2 linked regions of the Kordia antarctica genome follow. The main gene of each other region encodes a partner of the protein of the gene in region 2 in a complex. Links are inferred from orthologs where the notes say so. Each region holds a gene or a part of one and is shown on either strand. Other genes may lie near its edges.

Evidence for each region.
Region 1: the proteins of mnmE (region 2) and mnmG are in contact, whole or in part, in a solved structure (PDB 9HIP), measured with the Escherichia coli proteins. The link is inferred for Kordia antarctica from one-to-one orthologs.

Annotation. Positions count from the first base shown.
Region 1 is NZ_CP019288.1:3,427,885-3,444,657, reverse strand. The notes cover bases 574-3,445. They hold mnmG (tRNA uridine-5-carboxymethylaminomethyl(34) synthesis enzyme MnmG), read right to left. Parts: upstream 3,010-3,445; coding sequence 1,138-3,009; downstream 574-1,137. Other genes in these bases: ybeY (rRNA maturation RNase YbeY), read right to left, coding at 3,069-3,445; IMCC3317_RS14285 (GNAT family N-acetyltransferase), read right to left, coding at 574-1,104. Outside these bases: IMCC3317_RS14290 (class I SAM-dependent methyltransferase), read right to left, coding at 1-46; more of IMCC3317_RS14285, read right to left, coding at 277-573; more of ybeY, read right to left, coding at 3,446-3,491; IMCC3317_RS14270 (DUF4175 family protein), read right to left, coding at 3,484-6,909; IMCC3317_RS14265 (alkane 1-monooxygenase), read left to right, coding at 7,078-8,127; IMCC3317_RS14260 (T9SS type A sorting domain-containing protein), read left to right, coding at 8,429-10,369; gltX (glutamate--tRNA ligase), read left to right, coding at 10,615-12,126; IMCC3317_RS14250 (OmpA family protein), read left to right, coding at 12,128-12,574; IMCC3317_RS14245 (outer membrane beta-barrel protein), read right to left, coding at 12,686-13,336; IMCC3317_RS14240 (SPFH domain-containing protein), read left to right, coding at 13,432-14,367; IMCC3317_RS14235 (hypothetical protein), read left to right, coding at 14,460-14,987; IMCC3317_RS14230 (S8 family serine peptidase), read right to left, coding at 15,379-16,773. UniProt on the Escherichia coli protein: NAD-binding protein involved in the addition of a carboxymethylaminomethyl (cmnm) group at the wobble position (U34) of certain tRNAs, forming tRNA-cmnm(5)s(2)U34.
Region 2 is NZ_CP019288.1:689,287-706,167, reverse strand. The notes cover bases 6,368-9,347. They hold mnmE (tRNA uridine-5-carboxymethylaminomethyl(34) synthesis GTPase MnmE), read right to left. Parts: upstream 8,564-9,347; coding sequence 7,172-8,563; downstream 6,368-7,171. Other genes in these bases: IMCC3317_RS03080 (DUF4870 domain-containing protein), read left to right, coding at 9,198-9,347; IMCC3317_RS23765 (hypothetical protein), read right to left, coding at 8,778-8,909; IMCC3317_RS03090 (sigma 54-interacting transcriptional regulator), read left to right, coding at 6,368-7,171. Also shown: IMCC3317_RS03125 (T9SS type B sorting domain-containing protein), read left to right, coding at 1-489; IMCC3317_RS03120 (O-methyltransferase), read left to right, coding at 572-1,195; IMCC3317_RS03115 (WG repeat-containing protein), read right to left, coding at 1,197-1,901; IMCC3317_RS03110 (methyltransferase), read right to left, coding at 1,898-2,863; IMCC3317_RS03105 (tyrosine-protein phosphatase), read right to left, coding at 2,856-3,503; IMCC3317_RS03100 (glycosyltransferase), read right to left, coding at 3,500-5,803; IMCC3317_RS03095 (hypothetical protein), read right to left, coding at 5,861-6,145; more of IMCC3317_RS03090, read left to right, coding at 6,239-6,367; more of IMCC3317_RS03080, read left to right, coding at 9,348-9,536; dnaN (DNA polymerase III subunit beta), read right to left, coding at 9,807-10,925; gliding motility-associated ABC transporter substrate-binding protein GldG, read right to left, coding at 11,078-12,754; gliding motility-associated ABC transporter permease subunit GldF, read right to left, coding at 12,757-13,482; IMCC3317_RS03060 (putative quinol monooxygenase), read right to left, coding at 13,770-14,069; IMCC3317_RS03055 (SAM hydrolase/SAM-dependent halogenase family protein), read right to left, coding at 14,074-14,904; IMCC3317_RS03050 (PhoH family protein), read left to right, coding at 15,011-15,964; IMCC3317_RS03045 (phosphoribosylaminoimidazolesuccinocarboxamide synthase), read left to right, coding at 16,290-16,881. UniProt on the Escherichia coli protein: Exhibits a very high intrinsic GTPase hydrolysis rate. Involved in the addition of a carboxymethylaminomethyl (cmnm) group at the wobble position (U34) of certain tRNAs, forming tRNA-cmnm(5)s(2)U34.

The sequences.
Region 1 (16,773 bases), 2.7 Mb from region 2 along the record:
ATTCTTCACCAGAAACAGAATGATCTTTTACCGTAATGTTATCCATTTTTTATTGCTTCTATTTTTTTATTGAATTGTTCCACGTGGAACAATTGATGTTTTATATATCGTCAATCTCAAATTAACTTATAAAATTCAAGGTTTAAAGTTTTAGGTTCAAAGTTGATTATTTAATAATCTAAAACGATTTGATAATTGTTATTCAAATCCTCTATTCTGTAAAATTCTATTTAATAATTATTCAACAAACAAAATTTATAATTCATCATTTATAATTCAAAATTCCAGACTCATATCATATTGATCAATGTAATTTTCGAACTTCATCTTTTTGAAAAAACTGTGAATATTATTATTATTAGTGTCAATATTTATAATATTATAATTTCCTGATGCCAACCCTGAAAATAAAATTTCACCAAAACTATTCCAATCATTTTCTTTTACACCTAATCGATGAATTCTATTTGAAGTTTTATGAAAAATTAAATATGCAACGATTTCTTTTTTATCAAAAATTGAAATCGAAACTAAACTTTTTTTAAGCTTTTCCAAACAATGATTTTGATTTTCTAATGAAGGAAAATAGTTTTGTAAATGTTCGAATGTTTCAAAATCGAAATCAGCATTCATTTCAACTTCGAGTTCCGATTCAATTTCTTTTTGTTCCCAATTGAATTTGTATAATTTATATTGACGATCAATTTTGAAACCTACTTTTTGATATGCTAAAATGGCGCGTTCATTTTCTGTAATTACTTCCAATGTGCTTACTTGAATTCCATTTTCTTTTAACGTTGGAATCGCGGTTGAATATAATTTCGTCAACAGGCCTTTTCTACGATGTGTCGGAATAATTCCTGTAGAAGCGTTAAACGCGACTTTCGAATCTCCATACCTATTTATCGCATGAATGATGAACCCGACTAATTTCTCATTGTCAAAAACACCAAACGACAAACTGTAATCTACGCCGGAAGCTGTCCAGCGTTCGTTCACATAATCGAGCGTAAAATTGATAGGGATTAAATAATCAGAAAACGCCAGATTCAAGGTCTTTATGATCTCTTCAACAGGCGTGTTTTCTAATGATTGTATTTTCATATGTAGATTGTTCCACGTGGAACACTTAGTAATTTATCTCTTCAAATAGACTAACATCACACTAATATCACTTGGAGAAACGCCACTAATTCGTGATGCTTGCGATAAGTTTACAGGACGTATTTTAGATAACTTTTGGCGTGCTTCTAAAGACAAATTCGTTAAACCATCATACTCAAAATCTTTTGGAATTTTGACACGATCGAGGTTATTTAATTTATCAGCATTTGCCTTTTCTTTGTTAATATAACCAGCATATTTTATCTGAACTTCTGTCTGTTCTAAGACGTCTTTATCCAATTGATGTTCTTCAATAAATTGAGAAACAGAAGCAACTTGTTTCATATCATCCATACTAATATTGGGACGCGAAAATATCTTAAACATCTTATCTTGCTGCTTCACTTTAGCAGAATCTTTAGCTTCTAAAACAGGATTAATTTCTTCTGGTTTTACACTTGTTTCTTGAAAAAATCGGATAAAAGCATCTGAGGAAGTCTTCTTATGTTCCATCGCTTTTAATCTTTCTTCACTCGCTAAACCGAGTTTATGTCCAACTGGAGTTAACCTAAAATCGGCATTATCTTGGCGCAATAATGTTCTATATTCCGCTCGAGAAGTAAACATTCTATAAGGTTCTTCAGTTCCTTTTGTGATGAGATCATCAACCAAAACTCCAATATATGCTTCGTTTCTTTTTAGGATAAATTCATCTCTTTCTTGCACTTGCAAAGCAGCATTTATTCCAGCCATTAATCCTTGAGAAGCTGCTTCTTCATAACCAGTTGTTCCGTTAATTTGTCCTGCAAAAAACAATCCGTTAACCAACTTTGTTTCTAATGTATGCTTTAATTGTGTTGGCGGAAAGTAATCGTATTCTATTGCATAACCAGGTCTAAAAAACTTCACCTTTTCAAATCCTACCACAGAACGCAATGCTTTAAATTGAACATCTTCTGGCAAAGAAGTAGAAAACCCATTTACATAAACTTCACAGGTATTCCAACCTTCTGGTTCTACGAATAATTGATGACGATCTTTATCAGCAAAACGATTTATTTTATCTTCAATAGAAGGACAATATCTTGGTCCAACCGATTGAATTCTTCCGTTAAACATTGGCGATCTGTCAAAACCTTCACGCAATAAATCATGCACCAAAGTACTTGTATGTGTCATGTGGCATGCGCGTTGTTCTACTAAAGGTTTACTTTCTTTTAAGTATGAAAACTTATCTGGAATTGCATCTCCAGGTTGAATTATCATCTTGGAATAATCTAACGAACGTCCATCAACTCGTGGCGGCGTTCCTGTTTTCATTCTTCCCGATTCAAACCCAAGTGCTACTAATTCTTCCGTAATTCCTGTGGCAGCTCTTTCTCCTGCTCTTCCACCACCGAAGTTTTTATCTCCAATATGAATCAATCCGTTTAGGAAAGTTCCGTTAGTTAAGACAACAGTTTTCGATCTTATTTCTAATCCTAAAGAAGTTTTTACACCTTTAATTTTTCCGCCTTCAATGATTAAGCCTTTTACCATTTCTTGATAAAAGTCTAAATTCTCAGTTGATTCTAGTTTCAAACGCCATTCTTCTGCAAATCGCATTCGGTCACTTTGCGCTCTTGGCGACCACATTGCAGGACCTTTAGATTTATTTAGCATCTTAAATTGAATCGCAGATGCATCGGTAACAATTCCACTATATCCACCAAGTGCATCAATTTCGCGCACAATTTGTCCTTTGGCAATTCCGCCCATCGCGGGATTACAAGACATTTGCGCAATGTTTTGCAAGTTCATTGTAATAAGTAACGTTGAGCTTCCCATGTTTGCGGCTGCAGCTGCGGCTTCTGAACCTGCATGTCCTGCTCCAACAACGATTACATCATATTCATTTTCAAACATATCTTAACGATTGAATTTCTTTACTTTTATATAATTTTCGAAAGTATTCTAAGTGATATTTACGATTGTTCCACGTGGAACATTTCAAGTTTTTCATTTTCCTTTGCTGTCATTTCAGCCTGATCTTCTTCAGTTTTATCTTTAAATCCACAGTAATGTAATACACCGTGAACCATGACTCTTTTGAGTTCTTCATCGAACAAAACATCAAAATCTTTCGCATTTTCAGCAACACGTTCTACTGAAATAAAAATGTCTCCGTGTAATTCGTTTCCCACAGTATTATCGAAACTAATAATATCAGTTAACGTATCATGATTGAGGAATTCTACATTAAGTTTGTGCAAATATGCATCGTCACAAAATATATAATTGATTTCTCCTTCACGCTTACTTTCCGATGCAATTACCTTGCGAATCCAGTATTCAATTTGCGCTTCATTTGGAAGTTCAAATTGGGTTTCATAGTTAAAACTAATCATCTTTTTTCTTGAAATACTCTTGTACTTTCTTTTTGTAATTATTGCGCAAAGGTAATACTTGTCTGTTTAATATCTCAATTTGATTGAAATACTGTCTAACATCAGGCATTTTCTCGTTTGTAGTATTGGTAAAATCCTTGCGATTTGAGGAAGATTCTCGTTTGTTTTCTTTTTCTTGTTCGAAGGCAGCTTTATCCAGTTTTTGCAATTTATACTTGAGTTCAATCATCTTTTTCATCGTTTCATCATTGAACCCTTTTTCTAGCAATTCCGTTTCAACTTGCTCCATTTGCTTTAGCAATTCTTTCGCTTGTGGATTGTCAATTTTCTCGCCGTATTTATCTTTTAATTGCTGTTCTAATTGACCGCGCAACGCTTGTTGTTGTTTGTAAATATCATATAGTTTTCCTGAAGAATCTTCATCGCCGCTTCCAGATCCGCCACCTTGTTGACCATTTTCTCCGGATTTACCGTCTTTTCCACCTTTACCAGATTCGCCTTCTTCTTTGCCATCTTTCTTACCGCCTTTTCCATCTTTTCCTTGACCTTCTTGCTTTGCTCCTTCTTTCATTTGCTTGTTCAATTCTTCTTGCGACTGAATTAAATCAGGCAACTGAAACCCTTTTCCTTGCCCTTGGTTTTGTCCACTTTGTCCCATTCCAGAAGAACCTTGTCCTTGACCTTGTCCCATGCTTTGTTGCATATTGTCCAATGCGCTACTTAGAAAATCGGCAAGTTTATTGGTAGCAGTTAGTGCATATTGTTGCGCTCCAACACCGCGATATACATTGTTTTCCGCTAATAACTCCATTGATTTGTCAATGTTGAAATAGATATCTGTAATTTCTCCATTAATTTGTTCCGAGATTTTTGGCTGACGCAACGACAATGCAAACAAGCTATCATCTACATGTTCAAACATTTTTCGAAGTTCTTGTTGACGTTTTAACTTGGATGCATAACTCGCATTTGTGTTGTCAATTTCTTGAAAACCTTTCATTAGTTTTTCTTCATCAAACGAGAATAAAACCAAATTATCTAAAATTTGGCGCAACATTTCTGCGTCTTCTTTCATGCCTTCTTCGCCACTCATTTGCATAGAACTTTGCATCGCTTTACTCATACGCTGCATTTTTTGAGCAGCTTTCTTTTGTTTGCTTTTGGCGCTTTTTTGTTTATCGCTTTTCTGTTGTTCTGCTTCAGATTTTTCACTTTCTTCTAAATCATCAGAAGCATCTTCCTGCTCTTTTTTGATGTCTTCTTCTTCTTCTTTTTTACGTTCTAAATCAATTGGCTTTTTAAGTTCCTCATTTTCTTTGTCCAAATCGTCCATTTGCTTTTGCAAATCTTCAAACTTTTTATTGAGCTCTTCTTGCTTCTCTTTGGTGTTTTCATCACCACTTTTTTCTGAAAGTTCTTTTTGTTCTTTCGCAAGTTCAGCAAGTTCCTTTTGAATCTTTTCCGCTTTTTTCGTTACATAAAAGCGTTTCGTCAATTCTACAATTTGCTGTAAATTCTTTTTGCTGTTTTGTTGTTTTTTTGCGAGTTGCTCCAGTTTTTCAGAAAGTTCTTCTTCGCTTATTTTTTCAGCGAGTTTCTTCAATTCTTCCATCAACTTTTCATTCTTTTCTAATTCTTTTTGTTGACGTTCTAAACGTTCTTTCAGTAACTCTTTATCTTCATCTTCTTTTGTTTCATCTTCTTGAAATTCTTCTAAGTTCTTTTGCAATTGCTTAGAAAATTTCTCCATCATTTGATCATTTTGTTCTTGTCGTTGCAAGAATTTTTGAAGCTTTTTACGATCATTAAAGTTCAATTCACTCTTTTCTTTTTGATTTTTCGAAATCTTTTTCAGTTCTTCTTGTTGTTTTTGAAGTTTTTCCAACGATTTGTCTAGATCTTGAATTGTCTCGTTTTGTTGTTGTAATTGTTCCGTTTCTAGTTCATTATCGGTAAGTTTTCGATAGTTGAAGATTTCACTTTTTACTTTCTTTCCACCACGAATTCCATCGTTATCTGTTAATTCAAAATAGAATTCATAGTTTACGCCTTTCGTAAGTTGAAGATTTCCTGGAAATGTGTATTGAAATTGATCAATGTTGGAAGCATTAATCGGAATGTTTTCTCTAGTTTTGGTTTGAGCACTTTCCGATGGAAAATATACTAATTGCAAACGTTTCAATCCGTAATCATCTGAAACTTGACCTAAGAAATATAATGTACGTTGATCTACTGTATCACGTTTGGATTGCAAATCCATTTTAGGATATTCATCTTTTATTACACTAATATTAAAACTTAAATTTTCATAGTTTTTAAGTTCAGAATTACTTGTACTTATCTCATAATCAAGTTTTTGATAAATTATTCTTTCTAGTTTAAAATCATTTTCTTCTTTGTTAAAAACGTATGTACTATCGCTAGAAATTAATTCTAATTGATTCGTTTGTTTTGCTTTCGCTTCCCAAGTAACTTTTGTTCCTTCGGGAATTGTCGCATTTCCAGTACTTTTTAAAACCTCATCTTTACGTTTTGTGTATGCAGGATAATCCAACACCATTTGAAAGTTCACTAATGACGGAACTTTTACAACTTCTAATATATACGGTTTTGAAGTAACTTCATTCGCCGTTAACGTAAATGTTGTTGCTTCTTTTGGTTGTGCAAATGTATATTCGAACGTTCCAATTCCTTTGTTTTGAAGAAAATAGGTTTCATCGCCCAACGTAATTTGAACTTCTTCCGGAATAACATCACCTAAGGTTTGAACTTGCAATTTATATTCTTGATTTTCAATAGCTTGCAATGTATCATTTACGACTATAAACTGAAAAGGTGCAGGCGGTTCATACGCTGTTTTGTAATTGATTACACGTTCATAACTCTTGCTAAATAGCGAACTGTTTCCAGAAATCCACACGAACAACACAATTGCCAATGGCAGAATTGCATATTTTATGTATTTGACGTTTTTCTTAAAGTTAATCGCTACTTGAAACGGAATTGGTTGTAATTCTTCCGATTTTTGTTCAATACTTGCCAAAAGTAATTCAGATTCCTGAGACGTTTCAGACAATTGCAAAACATTCAACAGCTTATCGTTCACTTCTGGGAAATGATTTCCGATAATTGTAGATGCTTCTTTGAAACTAATTCCTTGTTGTAGCTTTAACAATTTTATCAATGGAAACACAATAAATTTCGCGAAAAGCGCCAATTCCACCAAGATAAAAATCCAGAATAAAGCTGTTCTTGCGCCAGTGTTTAGCCATAGAAAATGTTCCACCAATAAGGTGATGATAAAATATAAGAGTCCGATACTGAAAAACAGTATTGCACCTTTGATGAGCTCATTTGTATAGTATTTCGTTACAAATTGTCCAAGCTTCTTTTGTATTTCTTGATATGCATTCTTCATATAACTGATAAAAATAACATATTTGCGCAATTATTCTTGTATTAGACTTGTTAAAGATTCTGTAAGATTTTTGAGCAAGTGTTCGTTTGCTAGTACATTTCAGCTACTAAATTCCATTTAAACAAAAAAAACAGTACATTGAATAACTTCAAATTAAGAACTGAATTTATGAAAGATTTGAAATATGTAGCGGCTTTTTCTACGCCATTAGTTGCTTTTATAGCTTTGTATTTAGGCGGATATTACACATATTTAACGCTAATTTATGCCTTTGGAATAATTCCGATTATGGAATTGATTTTTTCTCAAAGTAAAGCAAATTTGTCGCCTGAAGAAGTAACAAAAAAATCTACAAATCCTATTTTTGATTGGTTGTTATACTTAAATATTCCTATTGTTTTTGGATTGTTGCTAATAACAGTATTCAACGTTTCCACGGGAATGTATGAAACTTACGAATTGGTCGGATTGATCTTTTCCACAGGAATTGTATTAGGTTCAAACGGAATCAATGTTGCACACGAACTTGGTCACAGACAAACGAAAGCAGCACAAATTATGGCAAAATTGCTGTTATTACCATCATTATATATGCACTTTTTTGTGGAACATAATTTTGGACATCATTTACACGCAGCAACTAAAGAAGATCCTGCAACTGCTCGATACAATCAAGCTGTATATTCTTTCTGGATTACCTCTACAATCAGACAATATGGAAAAGCATGGAAAATTCAGAAAGACTTACGCAAACGTGAAAAATTTTCATTCTTCTCGCCTAAAAATAATATGTTTTGGTTTACAGTTTTACAAGTTGCGTATCTGGCGACTATTTTCTATTTTTTTGGAAGTATCGGATTTATTTTTGTGATTGGAAGTGCTATTGTAAGCTTTTTACTGCTTGAAACCATCAACTATATAGAACACTACGGATTGCTCCGAAAAAAACTGCCTTCTGGTCGGTATGAGCGTGTTCGTGAAGTTCATTCATGGAACTCCAATCATACAATCGGACGCATTGTTTTGTATGAACTCACGCGTCACAGCGATCATCATTATAAAGCTTCAAAAAAATATCAATTGTTAGATTGCCACGAGGAAAGTCCGCAAATGCCATATGGTTATCCAACTTCAATGATATTGGCTTTAATTCCTCCATTATGGTTCAAAGTGATGAATAAACGCATTCCAAGTGAAATGATTTCTACTACCAAATAAACCACAAAATAAAACTAATAATTAGTTTCTACCACGCTTATACTTCTTCAAAAAATAAAACCGTAGCTAATGCTATGCTTGTATTTTTATGACTCGTCTATACACGCATATACTTCAAATAATTTGAATTTCATTTTGTAGTCCATTTGTTAGGGTGTTTTTCCTGTAACATGTACGGTTTTCACATAAAACCTTAAGGCAAAACACTTTTGCAATCTCGGTGCTTTGCTTCTTCCCTATTTTTTGATACTTGCGCATCTTTGCCTTGAAACAAAAAATATAAACTTAAACATTTTACATTATGAAAAACATTTTTACTTTATGTTTACTCTTCGTTTGTGGAGTAAGCTTTGGACAATTCTGCGAAGATTTTAGTCAACAAAACATTTCTAACTGGAACGGCGTTGCCGCTGGCGCAAGTACAGTAGACAGTCCTGGACCAAGCGGAAACGCTGACGATTTCTTTTTACATTCATACGATGCTTCTGGTTCATCATACATTTACAACGACGTAGATTATGGCGGCGATTGGCGCGAATATGATGGAAAATGCCTGTGTTGGGATTTTAAAGTTATCAACGATGGAAACTTAGGAACACCATTATCTCCACGATTAATTATTTACAGCGGATCGCCAACAAGTCCAACTGCAGCAGCAACTTTTGTTGCCAATGTATCTATTGCTGAAGGCGAAGGTTGGGTGCACGTTTGTGCGCCAATTGATATTTGCGAAGGTGCCGATTTGCCTTCAAACGCAAATGGACAATGGGTTATGAGCAGTGGATTGGAATGTACAGACTGGAACACATTACTTAGCAATATTGGTGGAATTCGTTTTTACTTAGATTTAACTTCGTATCCAATTGAAGAATATGGGTATGATAATATTTGTATTCAAGATTGTGATACACAAGGTGGCGAACCAAATGATGAAGGTGCTTTTTGTTGTGAAGGTGACAACTTAGTAGAAAATGGAAACTTTGAAAATGGTGCTGGAGGATTTGGTAGCGATTATACAGAAGACGCAAGTTTATATCCTGGAGTATACAATGTATCTGACGATGCAAGCATTTTTGGAACAACAGTTACAGATCATTCTGCATGTGTTGATCCGACTCAATATGGCTCGAATACCGATTTCTTATTAATTAATGGAAGAACTACACAACCAGCTGGAACAACTGCCGTTATTTGGCAACAAACCGTTACGATTGATCCTGAAAAAAATTATAAATTCTGTGCAAACTTTAAAGATTTACCACAATGTACATTCAATATAAAACCAGAAATTCGCTTAGAAGTTAACGGACAATTATCAGAATGGATTACCATTGATACAAATAGTGACGATCCTTGCGATTGGCAACAAATTTCAGAATGTTTTGAAGGCGATCAAGATGTGTTAGACATTAAAATTCACTTAAAAGAAGATGGCTTAGGCGATGGAAACGACTTAGCAATTGATGATATTTCGCTTCAAGCTAAATTAGATCAAAACTTAAGTATTAGTGTATTACACCAAGGAAATCCTCAACAATTAACAGGTTCTATAAATAGTATTGCTACTACAGATGATACTGTATTAGTTGGAGATATTTGCGCAGAGCAAAACAACGGATATCAATACAACTGGTTTGTATATGAATTAGCAAGTTACCCAATAACACAGCCAATTGATTTTGTAAATATGGCGCCAGATTCATTTGCTTGGTCTAGTAATATTGGTGGATTTAACAATCAATTGCCAACTTCGACAAATCCAGTTTGGGGATTAACAACAACATTTCCTAACTATACTTTTGAAAACAACAAATTGTATGTAATTGGATTGTATGTTGGCTCATGTTGCGATAGTTGTTATGATGAAGCTTGGTCGTACCAAATTACATTTAGCAGTGAAAGTGATTCGCCGCCAGCAATGAATGTATTTACACAAGAAGTAAAAGATCATATCCGTTCTTTATTCGTAATGGGAGAAGCAAATACAGGAACTTTAGGAAGAGATGATAACGAGTTAGTTGACTTTACAATGTATCCAAATCCAACTTCAGATGTATTGCGATTTAAGTCAGATGAAACTATTGTATCATACAAAATTACAGATATAACTGGAAAATTGGTTCAAAGTAAAGCCATTGAAGTTTCAGAAATTGATGTGTCAAGATTAAGTGCTAACATGTATTTTGTAACTGTAACAACGGCTTCAGGAATCAATCACACAGAAAAGTTTATTAAAAAGTAATGAATTTCAAGAATTATAATGAATTCTTGTAAAAAATAGCATTTTTTCTCATATTTGCTGATTACCCGAAACCCTCAAAATTAAAAACTTTGAGGGTTTCACTTTTACTCGATAATCGAGATTTAAAATGCTCTTATACTTGTATATCCTATTTTGCTTATTAAAAAAATAACTCCGCTTTATACACCTAATTTTAAAGGAAAAATAATATTACATTTGCACTTTATAACCAGATACTATTATTTATGACTAAAAAAGTTCGTGTTCGTTTTGCACCAAGTCCAACTGGACCTTTACATATTGGAGGCGTAAGAACTGCCTTATTTAACTATTTGTTTGCCAAAAAACATGGCGGAGATTTTATTTTACGTGTCGAAGATACCGATCAAAACAGATTTGTAGAAGGCGCAGAAGCATATATTACAGAAGCATTATCATGGTGCGGAATTACTGTTGATGAAGGCACAATGAAAGATGGCGGGTTTGGTCCTTATAAGCAAAGTGAACGCAAACATTTGTATCGTGAATATGCAGATATATTATTAGAAAAAGGACATGCATATTACGCATTTGATACCGCAGAAACGTTGGATGCGCACAGAAAAGATCATGAAGCAAACGGAAAAACGTTTATCTATAATTGGCACAATCGATTGAAGCTTTCAAATTCGTTATCGCTTACGCAAGATGAAGTAAATGCTAAATTAGAAGCTGGAGAAGCGTATGTAATTCGTTTCAAATCGCCAGAAGATGAAATTTTAAATTTAAAAGATATTGTTCGTGGAGATGTTGAAGTTAACACGAACGTTTTAGACGATAAAGTATTGTTTAAAAGTGACGGAATGCCAACCTATCATTTGGCAAATATTGTAGACGATCATCTAATGGAAATTACACATGTAATTCGTGGAGAAGAATGGTTGCCGTCGTTAGCATTGCACTATTTATTATACAGATCATTTGAATGGGAAGCTCCTGAATTTGCACATTTACCTTTAATTCTGAGACCAACTGGAAAAGGAAAGTTAAGCAAACGTGATGGTGCAAAATTTGGTTTTCCTGTATTTCCACTTGAGTGGAATGATCAAAAAGGAGACGAAACTTTTAAAGGTTTCCGTGAAGAAGGATATTTTAATGATGCAATGATAAACTTCTTAGCATTTTTAGGGTGGAATCCTGGAACAGAACAAGAAATTTTCAGTTTAGATGAGTTGATTGAAACATTTGAATTGGAGCGAATTAATAAAGCTGGCGCTCGATTTGACATTGATAAAATGAAATGGTTCAACCAGCAATATATGCAATTACAATCTGACGAAAGTCTGGCGGAAGCTTTTCAAAAAAGTCAAGCGGAATTGGTTGGAATTGATGTAAATTATATTGCATTAGTTGTCGGAATGATTAAAGAAAGAGCCACTTTTGTGAGTGATTTTTGGAATTTGAGTCATTTTTTCTTCGTTGAACCACAAGAATACGATGAAAAAGCATCTAAAAAGGCATTGAAAGAAGGTACAAGCGAGATTTTACAGCAATTGATACAGATTGTTGAACCAATAGAAGATTTCACCGTAGAAAACCTTCAAACCGATATTAAAGGTTGGATTACAAGCAACGAAATTGGTTTTGGAAAAGTAATGCAACCATTGCGTTTGGCATTAGTTGGCGCATTACAAGGACCTGATTTGTTTCAAATTATGTTTATGATTGGAAAACAGGAAACCATCAAGCGGATTCAAAAGGTTGTTGAAATGATATAGTATGAAAAGATGTTTCGTAATTCTTAGTTTTTTATTGATTTCCTGCGGAAGTTCAACGCAAGTTTCTTCTTCTGAAAATACATTAATAGAAGATTTTAATTTTTTTGAAAAGCATACACAAAACCTAATTTTCAAAAGTAGTACAGATGAATTAGCTGGAGATTATAGCAAAGAAATTATTGCTATAAGTAGTATTATCAAGAAAGCTCCTGATAATTTATTTTTTGAAATTTCTGGTCATACAGATTCTGTTGGAAGTGAAGAATTGAATGTAGCATTATCACAAAAAAGAGCTGATAAGATAAAGGAACTTTTGGTAAAAGAAGGTTGCAAATCTTCTCGTTTGGTTGCTAAAGGTTATGGAGAAACAAAACCTTTAGCCTCAAATAGAACTAGTAAAGGTAGAAAAGCAAATAGAAGAGTTGAAATTGCTGCTTTTAAATCATAAATGTCATGCTGAATTTATTTCAGAATCGCATCAAAGTAAGTGTGATACTGAATCAAGTTCAGCATGATTAGATATTAAAAAAGTGTCAATTGACACTTTTTTAATATCTAATCACAAATAAAAAGTCGCTAAAACACTTAACTGTGTTGTGTTTCCTTTTAATTTTTTTTGATCTGCTTCGAGTTTGCTTAGAAAATTGGAAATTCCATATTCGTATTGAAACGATATTTTAAATGATTGAAATCCTGCTGAGATTCCAATGATTCCCAAAATATTTATGCGCGATGTTTGGCGTGCATCTTTTGCTGTAAATGTGTCGTAGCCTTCTAAAATGTAGTCGTCAAATGTACTTTCAAACTCAAATTTATCAGAAAGTTGCAATGCAGAACCAAATTCAAGACTTAAATGTTTCTCCATAATTTTGTAACTTCCCAACAAGCCAATTTTTACCGCTAATAGTTTAAACGGAATTTCTTCGGTTATTGCAAGTATGTTTTCTCTTCCAACAAAATTTACTTCATGTCGATTTAAGTTTAAAAAATAAATCATATCAAAACTTCTTGCTACAGTTCCGCGGGTTGACAATCCGCCGTGAAAGCCAGTAGATTTGGTAGTTACCAAGTCATTCGTTTTGATGTCAAATTGATGAATTCCGGCTGAAATTCCGAATCGATTGTAATCATTATAACGACTTTGAGAAAAAGAATTTGTAACAAAAAGTAGTGTTGCAACTACTAATAGCTGAAAAAGGAATTTGTTCATTAGAAATAAACTTTAGATTAAAGTTGTCAAAAGTATCCTTTTTTACACAAAAAAAAATTATTTTAGTCACACTAACATTTTAATACTTCAAAATTATGCCATTTAATCCCATTCTAATCGTAGCTATTGTTCTTTTAGTTATCGTTTTAATTTCTTCTGTTTTTACTGTAAAACAACAAACCGCTGCTATTGTGGAGCGTTTTGGTCGTTTTGGCAGCATTCGTCAATCTGGATTACAGTTTAAAATTCCGCTAGTTGATAAAATTGCTGGAAGATTAAGCTTAAAAATTCAACAATTGGACGTTATTATCGAAACAAAAACGAAAGATGATGTATTCGTTCGTTTAAAAGTTTCTGTTCAATATAAAGTAATTAGAGACAAAGTAGAAGATGCTTTTTATAAGTTAGATTATCCGCACGATCAAATTACATCGTATGTTTTTGATGTGGTACGTGCCGAAGTTCCAAAAATGATTTTGGATGATGTATTCTTACGTAAAGATGATATTGCCATTGCTGTAAAATCTGAATTGAATGAAGCGATGATAGACTACGGATATGATATTATTAAAACTTTAGTAACAGATATTGATCCTGATGCGCAAGTAAAAGAAGCGATGAATAGAATTAATGCGGCTGATAGAGAAAAAACTGCGGCACAATATGAAGGAGACGCGCAACGTATTTTAATCGTTGAAAAAGCAAAAGCGGAAGCAGAAAGCAAGCGTTTACAAGGACAAGGTATTGCAGATCAACGTCGTGAAATTGCACGTGGTTTGGAAGAATCTGTGGAGGTTTTGAACAAAGTTGGAATCAATTCGCAAGAAGCTTCTGCCTTAATTGTAGTAACACAACATTATGATACTTTGCAAGCAATTGGTCAAACAACAAATAGTAATTTAATATTGTTACCAAATTCGCCACAAGCAGGAAGTACGATGCTAAATGATATGGTTGCTAGTTTTACAGCAAGTAATCAAATTGGTGAAGCCATGAAAAATGCTAAAAACGCTAAAAAGACAAAAGAATAATACACATATAAAATTTCAAGAAACCCAAAATGGCACGATTTTGGGTTTTTTGTTTGGTATAAAAAATTTAATATTCTAAAAATCTATTAATTATGATTAAAAAAATCACTTTCCTTCTATTTGTATTTTGTGCTACACAGGTGTTTTCACAAGATATGAAAGGTCTTAAAGCAAGCGCAGCGCGTGATGCAAAAGCAGCTACTGAAGCCACCTTAAAAGAAGATTTTAAAACATTGCTAACGTATACGCATCCAAATATTTTAGATGCTGCTGGTGGCGCAGATGTAATGGAATCTTATTTGAAAACTACATTTACACAAATGAAAGCCAATGGTTTTGCGTATGAAAAAGTTGAAACAAAATCAGTTTCAGATGTTGTAAAAGAACAAGGAGAATACCGTTGTTATGTAGAAAATTACAATCAGATGCGTATGAAAGATAAGCGCATTAAATCTACAAGTTATATGCTTGGTTTTTATAATGAAACGACTAAGAAATGGACGTTTGTGGAAGCTAAAGAAATGAAAGATACAGGAACTATTATTGCGTATTTTCCAGATTTTGAAACTTCTTTAAAGATTCCTGAGAATACAATGAAGATGGAAGATATTAAGGAGTAATGTTTTTCAAGTAATTGTTATTTCCTGCGAAAGCAGCAATTTATAGAATCATCAAAAAGTGTCATTCCTAAAAACAGGAGTGACATTTTTTTTTGAAATACGTTTACTTCAGCAAACTTGGTAGAATCATTTTCAATCAAACTTCACCTCAGCAACATTATTTTTCGTTTTAAAGCCATTTTAAGTGTTCATTTTTATTCACATAACATTGTAGCTTCAAGTTGGTTTAAAATGCTAGAAACCTCTTAATTTAAAGTTGGTTTTGATAAGAATTATAAATCGTTCCGCAATAAAGTATCATCAAATCTTATGGATAACTTTTAGACAGAAAAAACCCCAAGAATTTGACATTCTCAGGATTTTTATAGTTTGGTTTGATTGGTGTTACTCTTTAGTTCACAAGTAGCTTTTTCGTTACTACTTGATCGCCTACTTTAATTTTCACAAAGTACAATCCTGCTCCGTATTTAGAAACATCTAAGTTTTGTTGTGCTCTTGCACTAAAACGTGTTTCTTCAATTTTAGAGATTAATTGTCCTAAGCTATTTAGTAGTTCAATTTCGTATGTGTTTCCAATAGTTGTATTAATAATGACAGCTACATTACTTTTCGCAGGATTTGGATACATAGAAATTGCTTTTTCTAATGCATTTTCGCCAACGGATAATGTTTTTGTTAAAACGATATTATCAATAAATGTACTGTTACTGTAATCGTTAATATTTATAAATCTTGCTAAAATGTTTTCTCCCACAAAAGGAGTTAAGTCAATAATTTCTGTTCTCCAGTTTGCAGCGGCATTTGGTGCCCAAGCTGAATTTGTATAAGGAACAGTTGCTAAATCAAGTGCATCTTTAAAATATACTTGTGTGTATGTAGTACCACAATCAATAGAGATTTCTATACGTAAAGCATCGTTGTAACTTGCTGACCATTGTGCTTTTGCTAAATCGAATGTTAATTCGGCAGTTCCATTAAAGTTTAAGTCAAAATATTCTGTTGTGAATGTATCTTCTTGACCTCTTGTTGTATAGTTTGCACCGTCAACAAAAGTTGTACTTGTTGAGTTTCCGTCAACTCCAAGAACATTGGCTCTTGCTTGCCAAGTTCTTGCGCTATCTGGATTGTCAAGTGACCAACCATCAGGTAATGCACCATTTTCAAAATCTTCTGTAAAATCTATTGCTGTACCATTTACTTGTGAATAGAAATTTAATGTTTTCTCATCATTGTTAGTAAACTCGTCACCAGCTAATGAAGTCCATACACGTAAAATCCTGTCACCATTAGCTGTTAATGTTACTGCTGTTGTAAAGTTAAATGTGTCTGTAGCTCCAGAAGCTAAAGTTGCCGTGTACATTTCTTGTACTATTGGGTCTGTCCCGATTTGGTAAGAAACTGCAAAATTGGATTGTGGATCAGTTCCGTCATTTTGTAAATCAACAGAAACAATAATTGGATTTGTATTACAAATTGTTTCAAAATCTGTTGCTGAGTTATTTATAGTTGCTACTGATAAATCTTTAGCCAATGGACAATTGAACAATCCGCTTCCTAAGTAGTTTATAGCATTTGTGCGCAATGTTTCCCATCCGTTTCCACCTTTGGCAGTAACTGCTACCCAAATTGGAGCAAATGGATCTGATATTGGAATTGCTAATGATGTTGTTGTAGAGTTTCCTACTACTTCCATAAACTTGTTTCCTAATAAATATACATCGTATGAAGTTGCTCCTGTAACAGCATTCCATGATACCGTAGCTTCCGTAGGACATACTGATGTAAT
Region 2 (16,881 bases):
ATTTCGTTTCAAGGCGCAACCGCAAATACTGCGTATACAATTTCGTATAGTTTGAATGGTTCAATGGAAACTACAATTGTTACTTCTGACGCATCAGGAATTTTAGAAATGAACAATTTGAGTGTTGGAATTTACACGAACATCACTATTGAAGAGAATAGCTCTGGATGTACAATTGTGTTTCCATTTATTGAATTGATATGTGAAGTAGAAACAGAACCATGTTTTAGAATTCGTAAATTTTTCACGCCAAATAGTGATGGTTTCAACGATACTTGGCAATTGGAGCAAGTACAAAATTGCAATTACTTTGTATATATTTATGATCGATATGGAAAAATAATTACCATATTAACACCTAATTATCCACAGTGGAACGGAACCTATAATGGTCGTAAAATGCCATCGGGTGATTATTGGGTTTCAATTCAATATACGATGGATGCGCAAAAACAAGAATTAATAACAAACATTACGTTAAAGCGATAATTATCCATTTAAAAAAGATTATTATTGCACACAATCACTAAAAACAATTCATATTCTCAAAATGGTATTTATAAAAAAAATATTGAGAAAATATAAGTTTACAGCAAGAATATTAGAAACCTATTTTTTTTCTAAAAAATATTTACTTCCAAAAGGATGGTTTTTAAGTAGATTTTTATTGTCACCAGTTAATGAAAAAAGTGAACCTTTGCCTTGGTTTACGTATGCATCAATTCATTTTATAACGCAAAAACTGAATTCATCATTCAACGTTTTCGAATTTGGAAGCGGAAATTCTACATTGTGGTTTGCATCAAAAGTAAAACGTATTTTTTCTGTAGAACATGACACAGAATTCTACAATCAAAAATTAAACGAACTTAAATCATTTGCTAATATACAATGCGAATTAATTCCGTTAGGTGAAGGTTATAGCGATAAAATATTAGATTTTACTAACGAGTTTGATATCATTGTAATTGATGGAAGAGAACGCGTTGAATGTGCTAAAAAGTGTCTTAAAGCCTTAAAAAGTGATGGAATTATTATTTGGGATAATTCTGATAGAGATGAATATGCAGAAGGATACGAACACTTTATGAAAAATAGTTTCAAAAAGATTGATTTTAGAGGAATTGGACCAATAAATCATAGTGAATGGCAGACATCTATATTTTACAGAACTGATAATTGTTTTGATATTTAGATTATAATGTAACTATAATTTTTCCTTTTTCATTAATAATTTCTTTAGTATGTTGAAAAGTATCAACTACTGCAAAACCGTTGTAAAAAGGCTCAATTAGTTGGTAACGCTGTGCGTATAATTCTTTTCCTTGCTTATTAATATGAAACCAACCATTTTCATCTTTTGCAGTTGCATAATTTTTATGAAATACGCCTAAATCCAAAAATTCAATATCATTGATAAAATTTCCATTGATGCTAATGTGTTTATAAAATCCATCTTGCAATCTTACGCAAGCAATCCCATCTTTAAAATCTCCTGCATATCTATACGTTTCTTTATAAACTTTTTTTCCTCGTAAATCAATATGAAAATACTCATTTTTAGAATTTCTAACGCTACATAAGTTTTCTTGAAAGTTTCCTGTCCAATTATAATTTTCATCGTACATACGCTTTCCTTTTTCATCAATATGGAACGAAGAATCTCCTTTAATAACGCTTGCTCTATTGAAATAATAGCCAAAAGTTCTCTCATATCGATTGTCGTACAAAGCATTTCCTTTTACACCAATATGATACCAGCCAGAAACATCTTTTACAGGCGCTAAACCTGGGCTATGAAATTTCAAGACTTCTTCAAATTGTTTGTTGAATAAAGATTTTCCTTCATGTATAAATCCATTATTTTCCGTCGAAACTTTAATATCTTTCCAATGTATCATTTTGTAAATATTAGAATGGTTTGCAATTGATTTAGTTTTTTTGCTTCACGAAATTTAAAATCAGCTTTGTTTGCTAATGAAATGTATTCAAGAGAGGAACGTTCGTAACTTTCACAAACCGCCAACATATTCAAAGACAATAGTGATAGATTTGTCGTTAATTTATCGGAACAATTTTCAATGACATATAAAAAACCGTTTTCTGGTAAGGATTTAAATGTATTATTTAGTATTTTAATTGCTTTTTCATCATTCCAATCGTGTAAAATTCTTGATAAAATAATTGCTTCTGAATAGGTTGAAATTCTCTCAAAAAAATCACCTTTTATATACGTGATATCATTTCGTTTTTCTTGACTTTCTATCACTAAATCTAAGTCAAATAAGTAACATTTTACATTAATGTTGTTTTGTTTAATTGTTTGAAGTAGCGCGCCATAACTACCGCCAACATCCATAATACTTTTGTGAATACTAAAATCAATTACATGATTTATTTTTTTGTAATCATCTCTTGCATATGCGTTCATCGCTTTGTGATAATCTGTTAGTTTTTGCACATCTTGGTTCAAATAATCAAAATAAGAAGCTCCGAATTGATCTTCGAAAGCACTTTTATTAGTTCGAATTGAAAAATCTAGGTTTTGCCAGGTTGTTAAATGTTCGGTTGCCCAATGCATACACGCATATTTTAATGATTCAGAATGATTTTCAGTCAAATAAATAGAATTTTCAGTGAGTATATATGTATCATTTTCATGCGAGAGAAACTCAATTTCATACAACGCATCTAGCAATATTTTTGTATTTTTTTTGTGTAAAGAAAGCGATTGAGAAATTTCTATGGCGGTTTTTCCTTTTTCAGCCAAAACATCAAAAATATTCAGTTTACAAGCTGTGCTTACTGCCAAATATTTCCAATGTTCCGTAAAAAATGATTTTAAAGAATCTTTTTTATTCATCTAGCAACTTGTGTTTTAGTTTTGTAAGTTTATTTTCTGTCAATCCGCATGAATGCAAATACGATTCAATTCCGCCTTCATCATCAATAATATCAAGCGTAATAGCAATTTTGTCCATAGTAGTGTCCATTTCGCTTGCTAAATAATCTACATAAATATTTTCCAAAGACGAATTAATTAACAAATGAAATAGTGCAAAAATGATTCCTGTTCGGTCTTTTCCTGCGTGACAATGAATGGCGATATTGCCAGATTTTTGTTCAAGAATCGTCTCAACAACTTGTTTTACAGAACGTTTGCAACACATTGTGAAAAAGCGATATGCAATTTCTTCGTTTGTTCCAATTTGATGATTTTTTTGAAACCAATCAGGTTGATTCCACGGATCAAAAGGTGCATGAATGTACTTAATATTTGTTAAAATAGTTCCAGAATATGGATTTGCTAAAAGTTCTCTATCTGCGCGAAGATCAATGATTGTAGTTATGTTTTTTTCTTTTAATAAGTCATTAATGGACTCTTTATTAGGTATTAATGAAAAACTAGAACTTCTAAATAGAAAGCCTTCCTTAATAATTGGATTGTGCGTATTTGCATCTCTGAAATTCCAGATTGAATTTGTAATTGTAGAATGTTTCATGAATCCATAGTTTTTCGCATGACGCAGGTTTTACAGACTTCTTTGGATTTGTAATTTTTGACTAAATCTTGGTATTTTTTACTTTTTAATACTTCTTCTACGGAAGTAGCATTTATATTTCCAAAATCACCTAACGATTGTCTTAGATTGTCTGGCGCGCAACATGGAGAAATTTTTCCTGTGGCAGAAATCCATAATTCTTTTGTTAAAAAAGGACAGACAGCATCTTCGGGCATTTCCATTTTTTCATCTTCGGAAATTGGAACAATATTTTCTAGTAATACTTTTTCTCCATTAGGTTTTCGAAAGTTTCCAGCAGTTGTATGCGCTTGTCCTACATACAAATTCCATTGCGAAATACTATCAGAAGATGCTCGCATAGAAAGCTGTTTTATTTCTTCAAAATGATCCCAAAGTTGATGACCTTTTACGCGATCGACACCAAGTGAAGCGGCTAATTTTATAATATCTGATAACTCATGCATATTATTTTGCATAAATGTCAACTGAAATGTTACACGACAGAAATAGCCTGTTTTTTTGAAATACTGATCACGATATGTAATAAATTCTTTAACATTTTGAATCGCTTGCTCAAAATCGATTCCTTTCATGATTTCTTTTGAAGTTTCAGCAGTTGCGCCATTCCAACTAATTTTCACATCACTTGTATTAGGAACGATCAATTTTGCCCAATCTAAGACTGTTTTTTTCGGAAACGTTCCGTTTGTCGTTAAGTTGATTTTAATATTATATTCTTTTGCCAACTCAAAAATTTGATCAAATTTCTTATATAATAAAGGTTCGCCCATCGTAGATGGAATGATTTCTGTAACGCCTAATTTAGCGGCTTGGGCAAAAATTTCTTGCACAGTCTCAAAAGCCATGCGCCTTCTTTTAACGCCAGTTTCTTTGTAAAGTGTATCAATAAAATTACTATACGGACTGTGTTCTTCGCACATGATACATTTTAGATTGCAATCTTCAGGATTTGTATCAATGGTAATTCTCCAGAAATTTTTTGTCATACCATAATGATTATAAATCTTTACCAATTCTTGACAATGTGTTTTAATTTCAGGAACTTTTCCATCGTCTGAATACAAATAACCTTTATTTCCATATTGTTTCATTTTTTCAGGATTTGCCACAGCGAAATTTAATTGTTCTGCCAAAGAAGTCACATTTCGATGTTCAAATAATAGTCCATTTACATGATGTTGTACATATTCTTTCATTCCGCCAAAATCAGCTGTAATTACAGGAATTTTACAAGCTTGCGCTTCATGAATTACCAATGGCGAATTTTCTCCCCAAATTGAAGGCACCACAATACAATCTACATTTGAAAAGACTTCTTTTACAAGATTTTCATTCATGTATTCGCCCAAAAATTCAATTTTATTTTTACTAGTTGCAGCCATTATTTTCAAAGCTTTAGTAGCTTGTCCTTTTTCACGCCCAAAAATTTTAAGTGTTGCCGATTTATCAACCAATTTAAATGCTTCAATGAGTTGATTGATGCCTTTAGCAGGAATATGTGTGCCAATATAACCGAATGTAAAGTTTTCTTTAGGTATTGTATTTTCTGTCGGATGTAAATAACTCGCGGGAAATCCATAATCTAGATAAGTTATTTTCTCTTTTGGGATTTCAAAATCATGTACAAATCGATCTAGTAAATAGTTTGAAGGTGCAATAAATAGATCAATTTTTGGTATAATTGCTTTTGTTTCTTTCATTCTACGATGAACCCAATTACTCCAACTATCAATATCTTGTTGTTCTTCTTCTTTTTTCCCGCTGAAATATACTTGATAACAATCGGTTGCACATTTTTTATCTTCTTGCTTATCACACAAATTATGGTTGCAATCTTTTCCGATACTTCTGGTTAAAAACTGACCTCTTGGACACATTAACCAAAAATCGTGCAATGTAAATACAATTGGAATACTGAAATCATTCAATACATCTATAATTCCTGTTGACAAATGATTTAGATGTCCAATATGTGCAATATCTGGTTGAATATTTTTGATAAATTCTGCAAAATTTTGATCTAACGTTTCATGACGATATCCGTCTTTTCCTTGCGGATTATTTACAAAATAAATGTCTAAATTTCTATGGATTTTCTCTTTTCGAATCTCAAAATCAAGCGCATAAGGATTTTCATCTCTTGTGAAAACAGAAACCCTATGATTTTTGGACAATTCATTGCATATAGATTGACTATACACTTCTGAACCTGCATTATAGTTTGGCGGATAGCCGTGAATTATTTTTAAGATGTGCATTATTTGGTATTATTTACGCAGTTAAAAGTAGGATTTTTAATGAATATATAGAATTTTTTAAACTAAAATTTCATAATCATTCTTGTCTCTTTTAAACAAACAATTTTTGAATAGTTTCTGATAAACAGTTATTAGTTTTTGCTCTTTTATAATTAGAATCAAACATGAATTCTTTGTGAATTCAATATTTTTTCGTTTGAAGAACAAAGGTGTTACTATTACCTTTTTGTCTTTATCTAAGTTAATAGATGACATTGCTTTGCTTAATAATGAATCAGGAATATTTCTTTCCCATTGACGTAACAAGCAGTGTTCGGTTTTTTTAATTTTCTTTTTTCTCATGTTTATGTTTTTTTAATTCAACAACATGGTAAAAATGATTAATAAACTTAATTCCCTAACTTGTACGCATAATTTTACATAAAATACGCAAAAATGGACAAAATGAATGATTTATTTAAAACAGAAATAGGAAAAAGAAGAGAAGCAGTTCAGAAATTAAATTCATTTATAACAAATCCAGGAAGATTTTCGATTCTATTTTTAGGTTCACGTGGTACAGGAAAAGCGCATTGGTTAAAGGAATTACAAGAATTTTATAAAAAAGAAGCTGATTTGAATTTACAGAAAAGTGTTTTCATTGGTGCTGCAAATTCAAATAAAAATGGTGAAAATGATTGGATTAAGATCTTTGAAAAAGTTAATCATGGATTATTGGTCATTACAGATGTTGAAGAACTCACAAAAGAAAGTCAAGCTTTATTATTTAAAGGAATTTCCAGTGGTCAAGGAGGAAAATTTGGTTTTGATAAAAAGGAATACGACATCCGTATTGCTTTTACATCAACTAAAAGCGTTAGTAGTTTGCGTGACAGTGAAGTATATTTAGCACATAAATTTTTTGATAGAATTTGTCAATTTGCAGTAGAATTGCCATCATATAAAGATTACAATAGAAGTATTTGGAAAGACTTTAAAAAAACTTGGAATAAAATGAGTTTTGAGAAAGAAAATAATTTACCAGAAGGAAAATTAAGAGAATGGTTAGAAAACCAAGGTCATAGCTTCTACGGGAACTTTAGAGACTTAGATAAAATAGCTGTGAATTGGCATAATTACAGACTTCAAGGAAATAGCGAAGAGAAAATTTTAGATCTTTTACGTAAAGATTTTGATCGATTTTATAAGTTTCCTGAGCATAGCGATAATTTTATAAAAGAATTTCAAATTTCAGAAGACTCAAATTGGAAAGCTAACCTTAATGATTTTAAGTTGTTTTACAAACAATATATCAGTGAAAAATACGGTTCATTACGAAAAGGCGAAACAGAAACAGCGATTAGTTACCGAACAATGGAAAGATGGTAATTACTTTCCAATACAAAAGTTAGCAAATATATTACCAAGTAAATCGTCCGTGGTGATTTCTCCTGTGATTTCTCCGAAGTGAAATAATGCTTGGCGAATGTCAATCGCCATTAAATCACCAGATAATCCAGATTCTAATCCGAAGTGAACTTTATCAATTTCTTCCAACGCTTTTAGTAAAGCATCGTAATGACGCGTGTTGGTAATAATTGTTTCGTTGTTTCTTAATGCGCCAGTGTTTACGTAAGAAACGAGTTTCGTTTTTAATTGTTCTACACCAATATTTTCTTTGGCAGAAAGCAAGTGAATGTTTTCAATTTCAGCTTGTAATTCTTCAATCTGAGTCGTTTTGAGCGTGTCAATTTTATTGGCAACAACTACTAATGGTTTTTGAGGATATTTATTCTGAATTTTCCCGATTTCAGTTTTTAACAATGCTAAACTATCCGCCGTTAATTGTGAGCTATCAATTAAATACACCACAACTTGCGCTTGCTCAATTTTTTCAAATGTTTTCTGAATTCCGATACTTTCTATAACATCTTTGGTTTCTCGGATTCCAGCGGTATCAATGAATCGGAACGAAATTCCTTCAATAATTAATTCGTCTTCAATGGTATCACGCGTTGTTCCAGCAATTTCAGAAACAATGGCACGTTCTTCATTTAACAACGCATTTAATAAGGTAGATTTTCCAACATTTGGTTCGCCAACAATTGCAACAGGAATTCCGTTTTTGATCACGTTTCCAACCGCAAAAGAATCAATCAAACGTTTTAGAACAAATTGAATTCGTTTTACTAAGGTTTTAAACTGCGTGCGATCTGCAAATTCAACATCTTCTTCCGCAAAATCGAGTTCTAATTCTATCAAAGAAGCGAAGTTTAATAACTCTTCACGCAGGTTTTTGATTTCATTGCTAAATCCGCCACGCATTTGTTGCATTGCCAATTGATGTGAAGCTTCCGAATCACTCGCAATCAAATCTGCAACAGCTTCTGCCTGAGATAAATCTAGTTTTCCATTCAAAAATGAACGCAAAGTAAATTCTCCCGCATTCGCGTTTCTACAACCACTTCGTAGTAATAATTGAATGATTTGCTGCTGAATGTACACAGAACCATGACATGAAATTTCAATCGTATTTTCACCTGTGTATGAATTTGGACCTTTAAACAAAGACACTAAAACTTCATCTAAATACCGATTTTCATCTATAATATGACCTAAATGTATGGTGTGCGACTTTTGCTTGCTCAATTTTTTATTTCGAATCGATTTAAAAATTGGTTCACAAATCGTAATTGCCTCTTTACCAGAAACTCGAATTACTGAAATTGCGCCAGCTCCAGAAGGTGTTGCCAAAGCTACAATTGTATCATTTGGAATCATATTAAAATGAATTTCTGCAAAAATAAGGATAATGTTTTTAGTTTGAAGCATAAAAAAACGTCATCTCATCGCAGATACTGTTTGCTTAATTAGTTGCTAAAATTATCTAAACACGAACTATAAGGTGAGGAAGAAAAGAAAACTACTGATAAAATTTCAAAAATTTATCAGTAGTTTAATTAAACGTAACAAAGTTAGTTTGTAAAAAATAGAATTAGCAACATGCCCACCATGCACGAGCAGTATCCCAATAGATACAAGCGCAATTAATACCTCCGTTAATTTCTGTTTGTTCTTTTTTGTCAAGTGTTTTAACACCATCAAGATTCAAAATGTTTTTTAACATGATATATAGTTTTGATTAGGTAAGAAAGTATAAAAATGAATCCTCAATCGCTTACGGTAAGACCGTAATTAACACTTAAACAGTTGAAATAATGAAAAATGATGCTTATTACAATAGATTGAAACAACAAATGGTTAATTGTATACTTAGTAGGATCAATTTTTTTCATACATAAATCGCTGGTTAGTATTCTTTTAAAATTGCTCCTGAAGCACAATCAAAAAATAAAAGTGTAACAAAATATGAAAATCCCCGTCACATAAGTATCAATCAATAAAACACACAATCATGAGAAGAAAAGATAATCAGTTAATGGTAATTACACATTTAAGTCAATTATCAAGTTTCGTTATAGGTTTTGGAAGTCTAATAGTTCCCTTAATTCTTTGGGCAAGCAACAAAAACGATGTACACGAAATGGACGAACAAGGAAAACAAATTGTAAACTTTCAATTGAGTATGATAATTTATGGAATCATAAGTATTCCGTTAATTCTTGTTTTTGGATTAGGATTATTATTGTTACTAACCGTTGGAATATTATTGTTTATAATGCCAATTATAAATGCGATTAAAGTTAGTAATGGAAATGAACCGTATTATCCAATGTCGTTTAAATTACTTTAATTTAGACTTTCTTAGACTTCTTAGACTTCTTAGATTAGTTTGATTAGTTAGATTAGTTAGATTTTTAGAATGTTAGATATAGAACAGTTTGAAGCAATATTTTTAATCATTTAATAAAAATGGAAAACACAAACGCTAGCGCGAGTTTTTCAACTCGTGCCGATAATCAAGCTAAAATTCGTGGCAAATAGATTCCTACCTTTCGCAGGAATGAAAAAATCCGTTATACAACTAGTATAACGGATTTTTCTATATAAAGAATTCTTATTCTTAATTATTCAACATCACAGGCATAACGAGCATTGTAATGTGTTCGCCTTCTTCTAAACCATCAATTGGTGTTAAAATTCCAGCTCTGTTTGGTAACGACATTTCTAACGAAACTTCATCCGAAGTTAAGTTGTTAATCATTTCTGTTAGGAAACGTGAGTTGAAGCCTATTTGCATGTCATCACCTTGATAATCACATGTTAAACGTTCTTCTGCTTTGTTTGAATAATCAATATCTTCCGCAGAAATATTTAATTCAGCGCCAGCAATTTTTAAACGAATTTGGTGTGTTGTTTTGTTAGAGAAAATACTAACACGACGCACAGAATTTAAAAATTGATTTCTGTTGATTTCTAACTTATTTGGATTCTCTTTTGGAATTACCGCTTCGTAGTTTGGATACTTTCCATCAATCAAACGACAAATTAAAACAGTTTTATCAAACGTAAATTTTGCATTACTGTCATTATATTCGATCACAACGTCGTCTTCGCTTCCGGCTAAAATTCCTTTTAACAGTGTTAAAGGTTTCTTTGGCATAATAAATTCCGCAACTTGTGAAGCTTTTAAATCTGTACGCTGATATTTCACTAATTTGTGAGCATCTGTTGCAACAAACGTTAAATTTTCTTGAGAAAACTGGAAAAATACGCCACTCATTACAGGTCGTAAATCATCATTTCCAGAAGCAAAAATTGTTTTGCTAATTGCAGTTGCTAGTACATGTCCAGCTATTGTTGTTGAACTTGGGTCTTTTAACTCAACTGCATTTGGAAACTCAGCGCCATCAGCATATGCCAACGCGTATTTACCGTGATTAGAACTAATTTCAATTGTATTATTATCTTCCACAACAAACGTTAATGGTTGCTCTGGAAACGTTTTTAAAGTATCTAATAATAATTTCGCAGGAACTGCAACATTTCCTTCACTTTCAGATTCTACATCTAATTTTGAAGACATTGTCGTTTCCAAATCTGAAGCAGAAACCGTTAATTCATTTTGGTTCAGTTCAAAAAGAAAATTATCTAAAATAGGTAAGGTATTACTATTATTAATTACGCCTCCTAAAACTTGAAGCTGCTTTAATAAATATGTGCTTGATACAATAAATTTCATGTGTTTGTGTTCTGTTTAATGTTCAAAAATAATTCATTCGAACTAAATTACATAGCTTTTTTGGCTGTAAATTTATGCCTGAAGAATCACATTTCAATATTCTTACAAATATATCTCAATTGTAGTTGTAAAGAAAGGAAACTTATTAACAACTATTTCGCAAATTTACGCTTTCGAATATAGGTAAATACAAAGCCAAAAATTGCGAGTATTACAAGCGGAAGTCCAATGTTTAGTAGTTGCCAGTACGATTTTTCTTCTAGTACTTTCTCAGTATCTAAAAATGCTAATTTTAATTCTTTAGATCGAATGTTTATAAGTCCATTATTGTCTAAAAGGTAATTTACCGAATTTAATAGGAATTCTTTGTTTCCATATTCACGTTTTGTCGCAATATCAAAGCCTAAATCTTGCGGTCTTCCGCGTGTAACTTGATTTTTGATAACATCGCCATCTGCAATCACTAACATTTTAGATTCGCCTTGTAATTTATCCATTGAAAGTTGAAATGGTTTGACTCTATTTTTATACATCGATGTAAATGTTCCTTCAACTAAAACCGCCAAATTTTGATTGCCTTTTCCTTCGTAGGTTTCTAGTGTTGGTTCGTTTTCAATGACTGACAAAGAAATTGGTTTTGGAACGCCTTCTAGTTTTGATGCTGCCGAACTTTTCAGTAGAATTGTCTTCTTAAGATTATTCTTTAACGTATCAATCTGATTGGCAAATTCAAACTTTACCAAATTCGTATTATTTGTAATTGGATGTTTTAAAGCTGGTTTTACTAACGGATTATAACGCCATTGAATTGGTAAAAATTGAGTATCATTTCCTTCGCCAACTGCCATCATAATTGGTGCGCATTGCACATCGTTTACCAGTTTCGGGTTGATTCGTAAACCGTATGAAAAGAAGAAATCGTTCAAGCGTAAATCTCTTGGAAATGCAAGTGATGCGCCATTTTCGCTATACAAACTGTCCATTTCGGCTTGTACAGTTTCTACCAACCACAAGGATTTTCCGCCATTCATAGTATATTGATCTAATACATATTTTTCTTCGTCTGAAAATGCTTCTGTTGGTTTTGGAACAATCATCAAATCGAAACGATTTAAGTTTTCCAACGACTTTTCAGGATTGTCGGGAAACGCACTTAAATCAAAAGGAGCAATTTTGTAGTAATCTTTTAGTGTTTGTAAAAAACTAGCAATATACACATCTTCCAATTCGCCATTTCCTCTCAAAATTGCGATAGTTTGTTTTTCTAATAAGGTTAATTTTGTAAATGCATCTGCAAACGCATATTCTAAATGTTGCACAGAACTTGCAATTTTTTCAGATGAAGAACTTGCAAGATTGTTTTTATACAGCTGAATTTTGACAGTTTTAGTTCCATAATTGGCAATTGCCCACGGATACACGCTTTCGCGCGAAATTTTATTGGTTGCTTCTTCTGTAATAAAAGTTGGAGGCATTCCGTTTTCATTCAAAAAAGATTCTGCATTTTCTTTGATTGGATCTACAAAATTGTAGTTCACATTTGAATTATATGCTGAAAATTCTGCCAATAATTGTTCGGTTTCAGTTGCCAAACGTTTATAATCGGAAGGAAAATCGCCTTTCAGAAAAACATCAATTGTAATAGGAGAATTTACATTTGAAATCGTTTCTTTTGAAGCTTCTGATAAAGTATACCGTTTATCTTGTGTGAGATCGAAACGTGTAAATACGCTTCCTGCAATTACATTCAGAATGATTAATCCGATAAGGACTAAAAGTATCTTAACACTAACGTGGATTTCTTTTTTAGTATGAGTTTCTTTTTTCAAGCTTATCGTTTTTTTAATTGAATTACGGTTAGAAATAAAAAGAATATGGTTACACTTAAAAAGTAAATTACGTCTCGTGTGTCAATTACGCCGCGTGCAATACTATCAAAATGACGTTTCATGCCTAGTTTTTCTATCGTAAGATTAAAATCGCCAAAAACGGCCGCATTCGCAATTCCTTCAAACCCAAAATATAGTACAAAACAGATAAAAACTGCCGCAATAAACGCCACAATCTGATTCTGCGAAAGCGTCGATGTAAATACGCCAATACTTGTGTAGGCAGCAATTAGGAATAACAATCCAAAATAGGAGCCAAGCGTACTTCCGACATCTAAGTTTCCAACAGGATTTCCTAAACTGTACACGGTAAAAACGTATAATAACGTCGGAATCAACGCAATAAGAATTAAAACAAACGCGCCAAAATACTTTCCAAGTACAATTTCCCAACCTGAAATTGGTTTTGTTAATAGTAATTCAAGTGTTCCTAAACGTTTTTCTTCTGAAAAGCTTCGCATCGTAATGGCAGGAATCAAAAAGATAAAAATCCAAGGTGCTAAGGTAAAAAATGGTGTTAAATCTGCAAATCCGTAATCGAGAATGTTGAATTCACTCTTAAAAAACCATAAGAATAATCCGTTGAGAATTAAAAATAAGGCAATCACCAAATATCCTATAGATGAGGAAAAAAAGGAATTGATTTCTTTTCGAAGTATGGCTAGCATTGATTTCTTTTTAGTAACAATTGTTGTTGCGCACAGTTCACTAACGATGCGGAATGGATTCTAGTATTTGTATTGCAATTATAATATAAACCGTTGTGCTTTTTGATAAAATTCGTCAATTCGAGTGAATTTTACGATTGAAAATGAGTAAAATTTGTATCGAGAATAGAATTTTTTACACTAAACAGGTTCTCGATACGATTTTTCGTGCCTCAAAATCACTCGAACTGACGTTACTATCATATTTTTGAATTTGAAATGCACAACGGATTACTATAAAATTGATATTAACTCGATAAACTCACTAATTTATCAACGCTCCAAGCAAAAGGTTTGTCGTTAAACATGGCTTTTGTTTGTTTCCAAACGTTTTTGAATAAGTCTGAATTGCGATATGCTTCTAAGTTATCGACATGTTTCCAATGACTGTATGTAAAGAATATTTCAGGATTTGTTTTATCTTGATACAACTCTAAAAACTCACAACCTTCCCGATTTTTGATCGATTCTTTCTTTTCATCAAACATTGCCAAAAATTCAGGAATGTGTTCCGAGTGAAAACTCATTTTTACAATTCGTATAAACATAATTTTATAAAAAATTAATAGTTATCGTATCTCTAAATCGCAATCCAAATAGGCTAGAAGCGCTACCAACTGTATGCGGATTGCTTTTGTAAATGGCCAATTCTAAAAAATTTGCAGAATTAAACAACGCTAATTTTTTGCCATCTTCTTCACGTTTGTGACGTTCTACTGTAAAATTGATAGCATCGCTGTAACGTTCGTGAATCGTTTTGAATTTGTAAGTACGCGCCGAAATCTCGAAATCACGCCCTTTTCCGACGTCTTTTACTATTTTTCGCGTGATGTTGGTAACAACGTTTCCATAATTATCAATATAAATCACGTTTCCAATAATTTGCGATTCGTCATTATTTATGACAGGTTTAATGCCTGTTAAATATTTTATTTCTTGAATTGTTTTCCCGATAACTTCTAAGGTTCCGCCGCGCGCAATGTGACACGCAACTTTCACAAAAACGTCTAAAACTGGGAAATTTGTCTCGATTCTGTCGTGAATATTTATTTCTACAATCTTTTCAGGAAGAATCTCAGAAGCAATCAAACTCATGATTCCATTATTAGCACAGACGAAAAAATGACCGTCCAATTTTACTGCAATATGCTTATTTTCAGGGTTTAACTCAGAATCGATTCCGATAAGATGAATGCTGCCTTTCGGGAAACTATTAAACGCATTTTGTATAATATACGCCGCTTCCGTAATATTAAAAGGATCTACGCTGTGTGAGATATCAACAATGCGAATATCATCAAGTTCACTATAAATAGCTCCTTTAACTGCGCCCACAAAATGGTCTTTCTCCCCAAAATCAGTTGTTAAAGTTATAATTGCCATTGGCGAATTGTTGATATTTCTTTAAATTTAATCTATAAAAAATGGTAACTTTGCTATGCAAATCTAAAAAAACAAAACGGAAATATAACCTTAATACCAGTCGCTTTTGAACGAAATTATTTTTGAACTTTCTGAGATCAGTCCAAGAGAGTTTTTTGGTCAACAAAATACCAACATAGAATCGCTAAAAAAATACTTCCCAAAACTCAAAATTGTAGCAAGAGGAAACAAGATAAAAGCCTACGGAGATGAAGTCTTATTAGAAGAATTTGACAAACGATTGAACATGCTAATGGAACATTTTAGCAAGTACAACAAAATTGACGAAAATGTCATTGAACGTGTGTTAACTAGCGAAAGTTCCAAAGATTATGATACTTCCAACGAAAGTGGAGAAGTTTTGTTGCACGGAACCAATGGAAGATTAGTAAAAGCAATTACGGCAAATCAACGAAAGTTGGTGGAAATGATGGGGAAAAATGATATGGTTTTTGCCATTGGTCCAGCAGGAACGGGAAAAACGTATACAGGAGTTGCTTTGGCTGTTAGAGCATTGAAAAATAAAGAAGTTAGGCGAATTATTTTAACACGTCCAGCAGTAGAAGCTGGCGAAAGTTTAGGTTTCTTGCCAGGCGATTTAAAAGAAAAGTTAGATCCGTATATGCAACCTTTGTATGACGCTTTGCGCGATATGATTCCGCCAGAAAGATTAACCAATTATATAGAAAACGGAACTATTCAGATTGCGCCAATGGCGTTTATGCGTGGTCGTACGTTGGATAATGCGTTTGTAATTTTGGATGAAGCTCAAAATACAACACATGCGCAAATGAAGATGTTTTTGACACGTATGGGAAAAAATGCAAAATTTATGTTGACAGGCGATCCTGGACAAATTGATTTACCAAGACGCGTCACTTCTGGCTTGAAAGAAGCGTTATTAGTACTAAAAGACGTCAAAGGAATTGGAATTATTTATTTAGACGATAAAGATGTTGTGCGTCACAGACTTGTGAAAAAAGTGATTGAAGCGTATCGAACTATTGAACATACTAATTAGAAATTATAAATGTTGAATGTGAAATTTTAAAGTGAAAAGTGAAAAGTGAAAAGTTTTCTAGAACATTTAGAATAACATAACATTTCTCGATACAATTTTCTGGTGAAAATCACTCGAAATGACGTTTTGGAAATTTAATGAGGAATTTTTAATTATAAATGTTTTTTTTACCTAATACCTAATACCTAATACCTAATACCTAATACCAAGCAAATAATAACGATTAACGAATGCTGATTTTTGATTTAAGAAGTTTTTTCACGAATACTGAATTAACAGAAAAGCAAATTAACGAATAAACAAATCACAATAGACCCAACAAACAATGAGCACTACGATTACTGAGACGAATTTTAATTTTCCCGGGCAAACAGCAAAATACACAGGAAAAGTACGCGAAGTATATACAATTAATGACGACTTGCTTGTGATGATTGCATCTGATAGATTGTCAGCTTTTGATGTTGTGATGCCAAAAGGAATTCCGTATAAAGGGCAGATTTTAAATCAGATTGCCACTAAAATGATGAAAGCTACGGAACATTTGGTGCCAAATTGGTTGATTGCAACGCCAGATCCGAATGTTGCTATTGGTCACGCGTGTGAACCTTTTAAGGTGGAAATGGTGATTAGAGGTTATATGTCAGGTCATGCAGCACGTGAATATAAAGCGGGAAAACGTATGCTTTGCGGCGTGGAAATGTCGAATGGAATGATTGAGAATGATAAATTTCCTTCGCCAATTATTACGCCAGCAACCAAAGCAGAAATGGGCGAACATGATGAAGATATTTCTCGTGAAGATATACTTTCTCGTGGAATTGTTTCTGAAGAAGATTATATTCTATTAGAAATATATACCTATTTATTATTTAAAGAAGGAACAAAAATCGCCAAAGAAAGAGGTTTGATTTTGG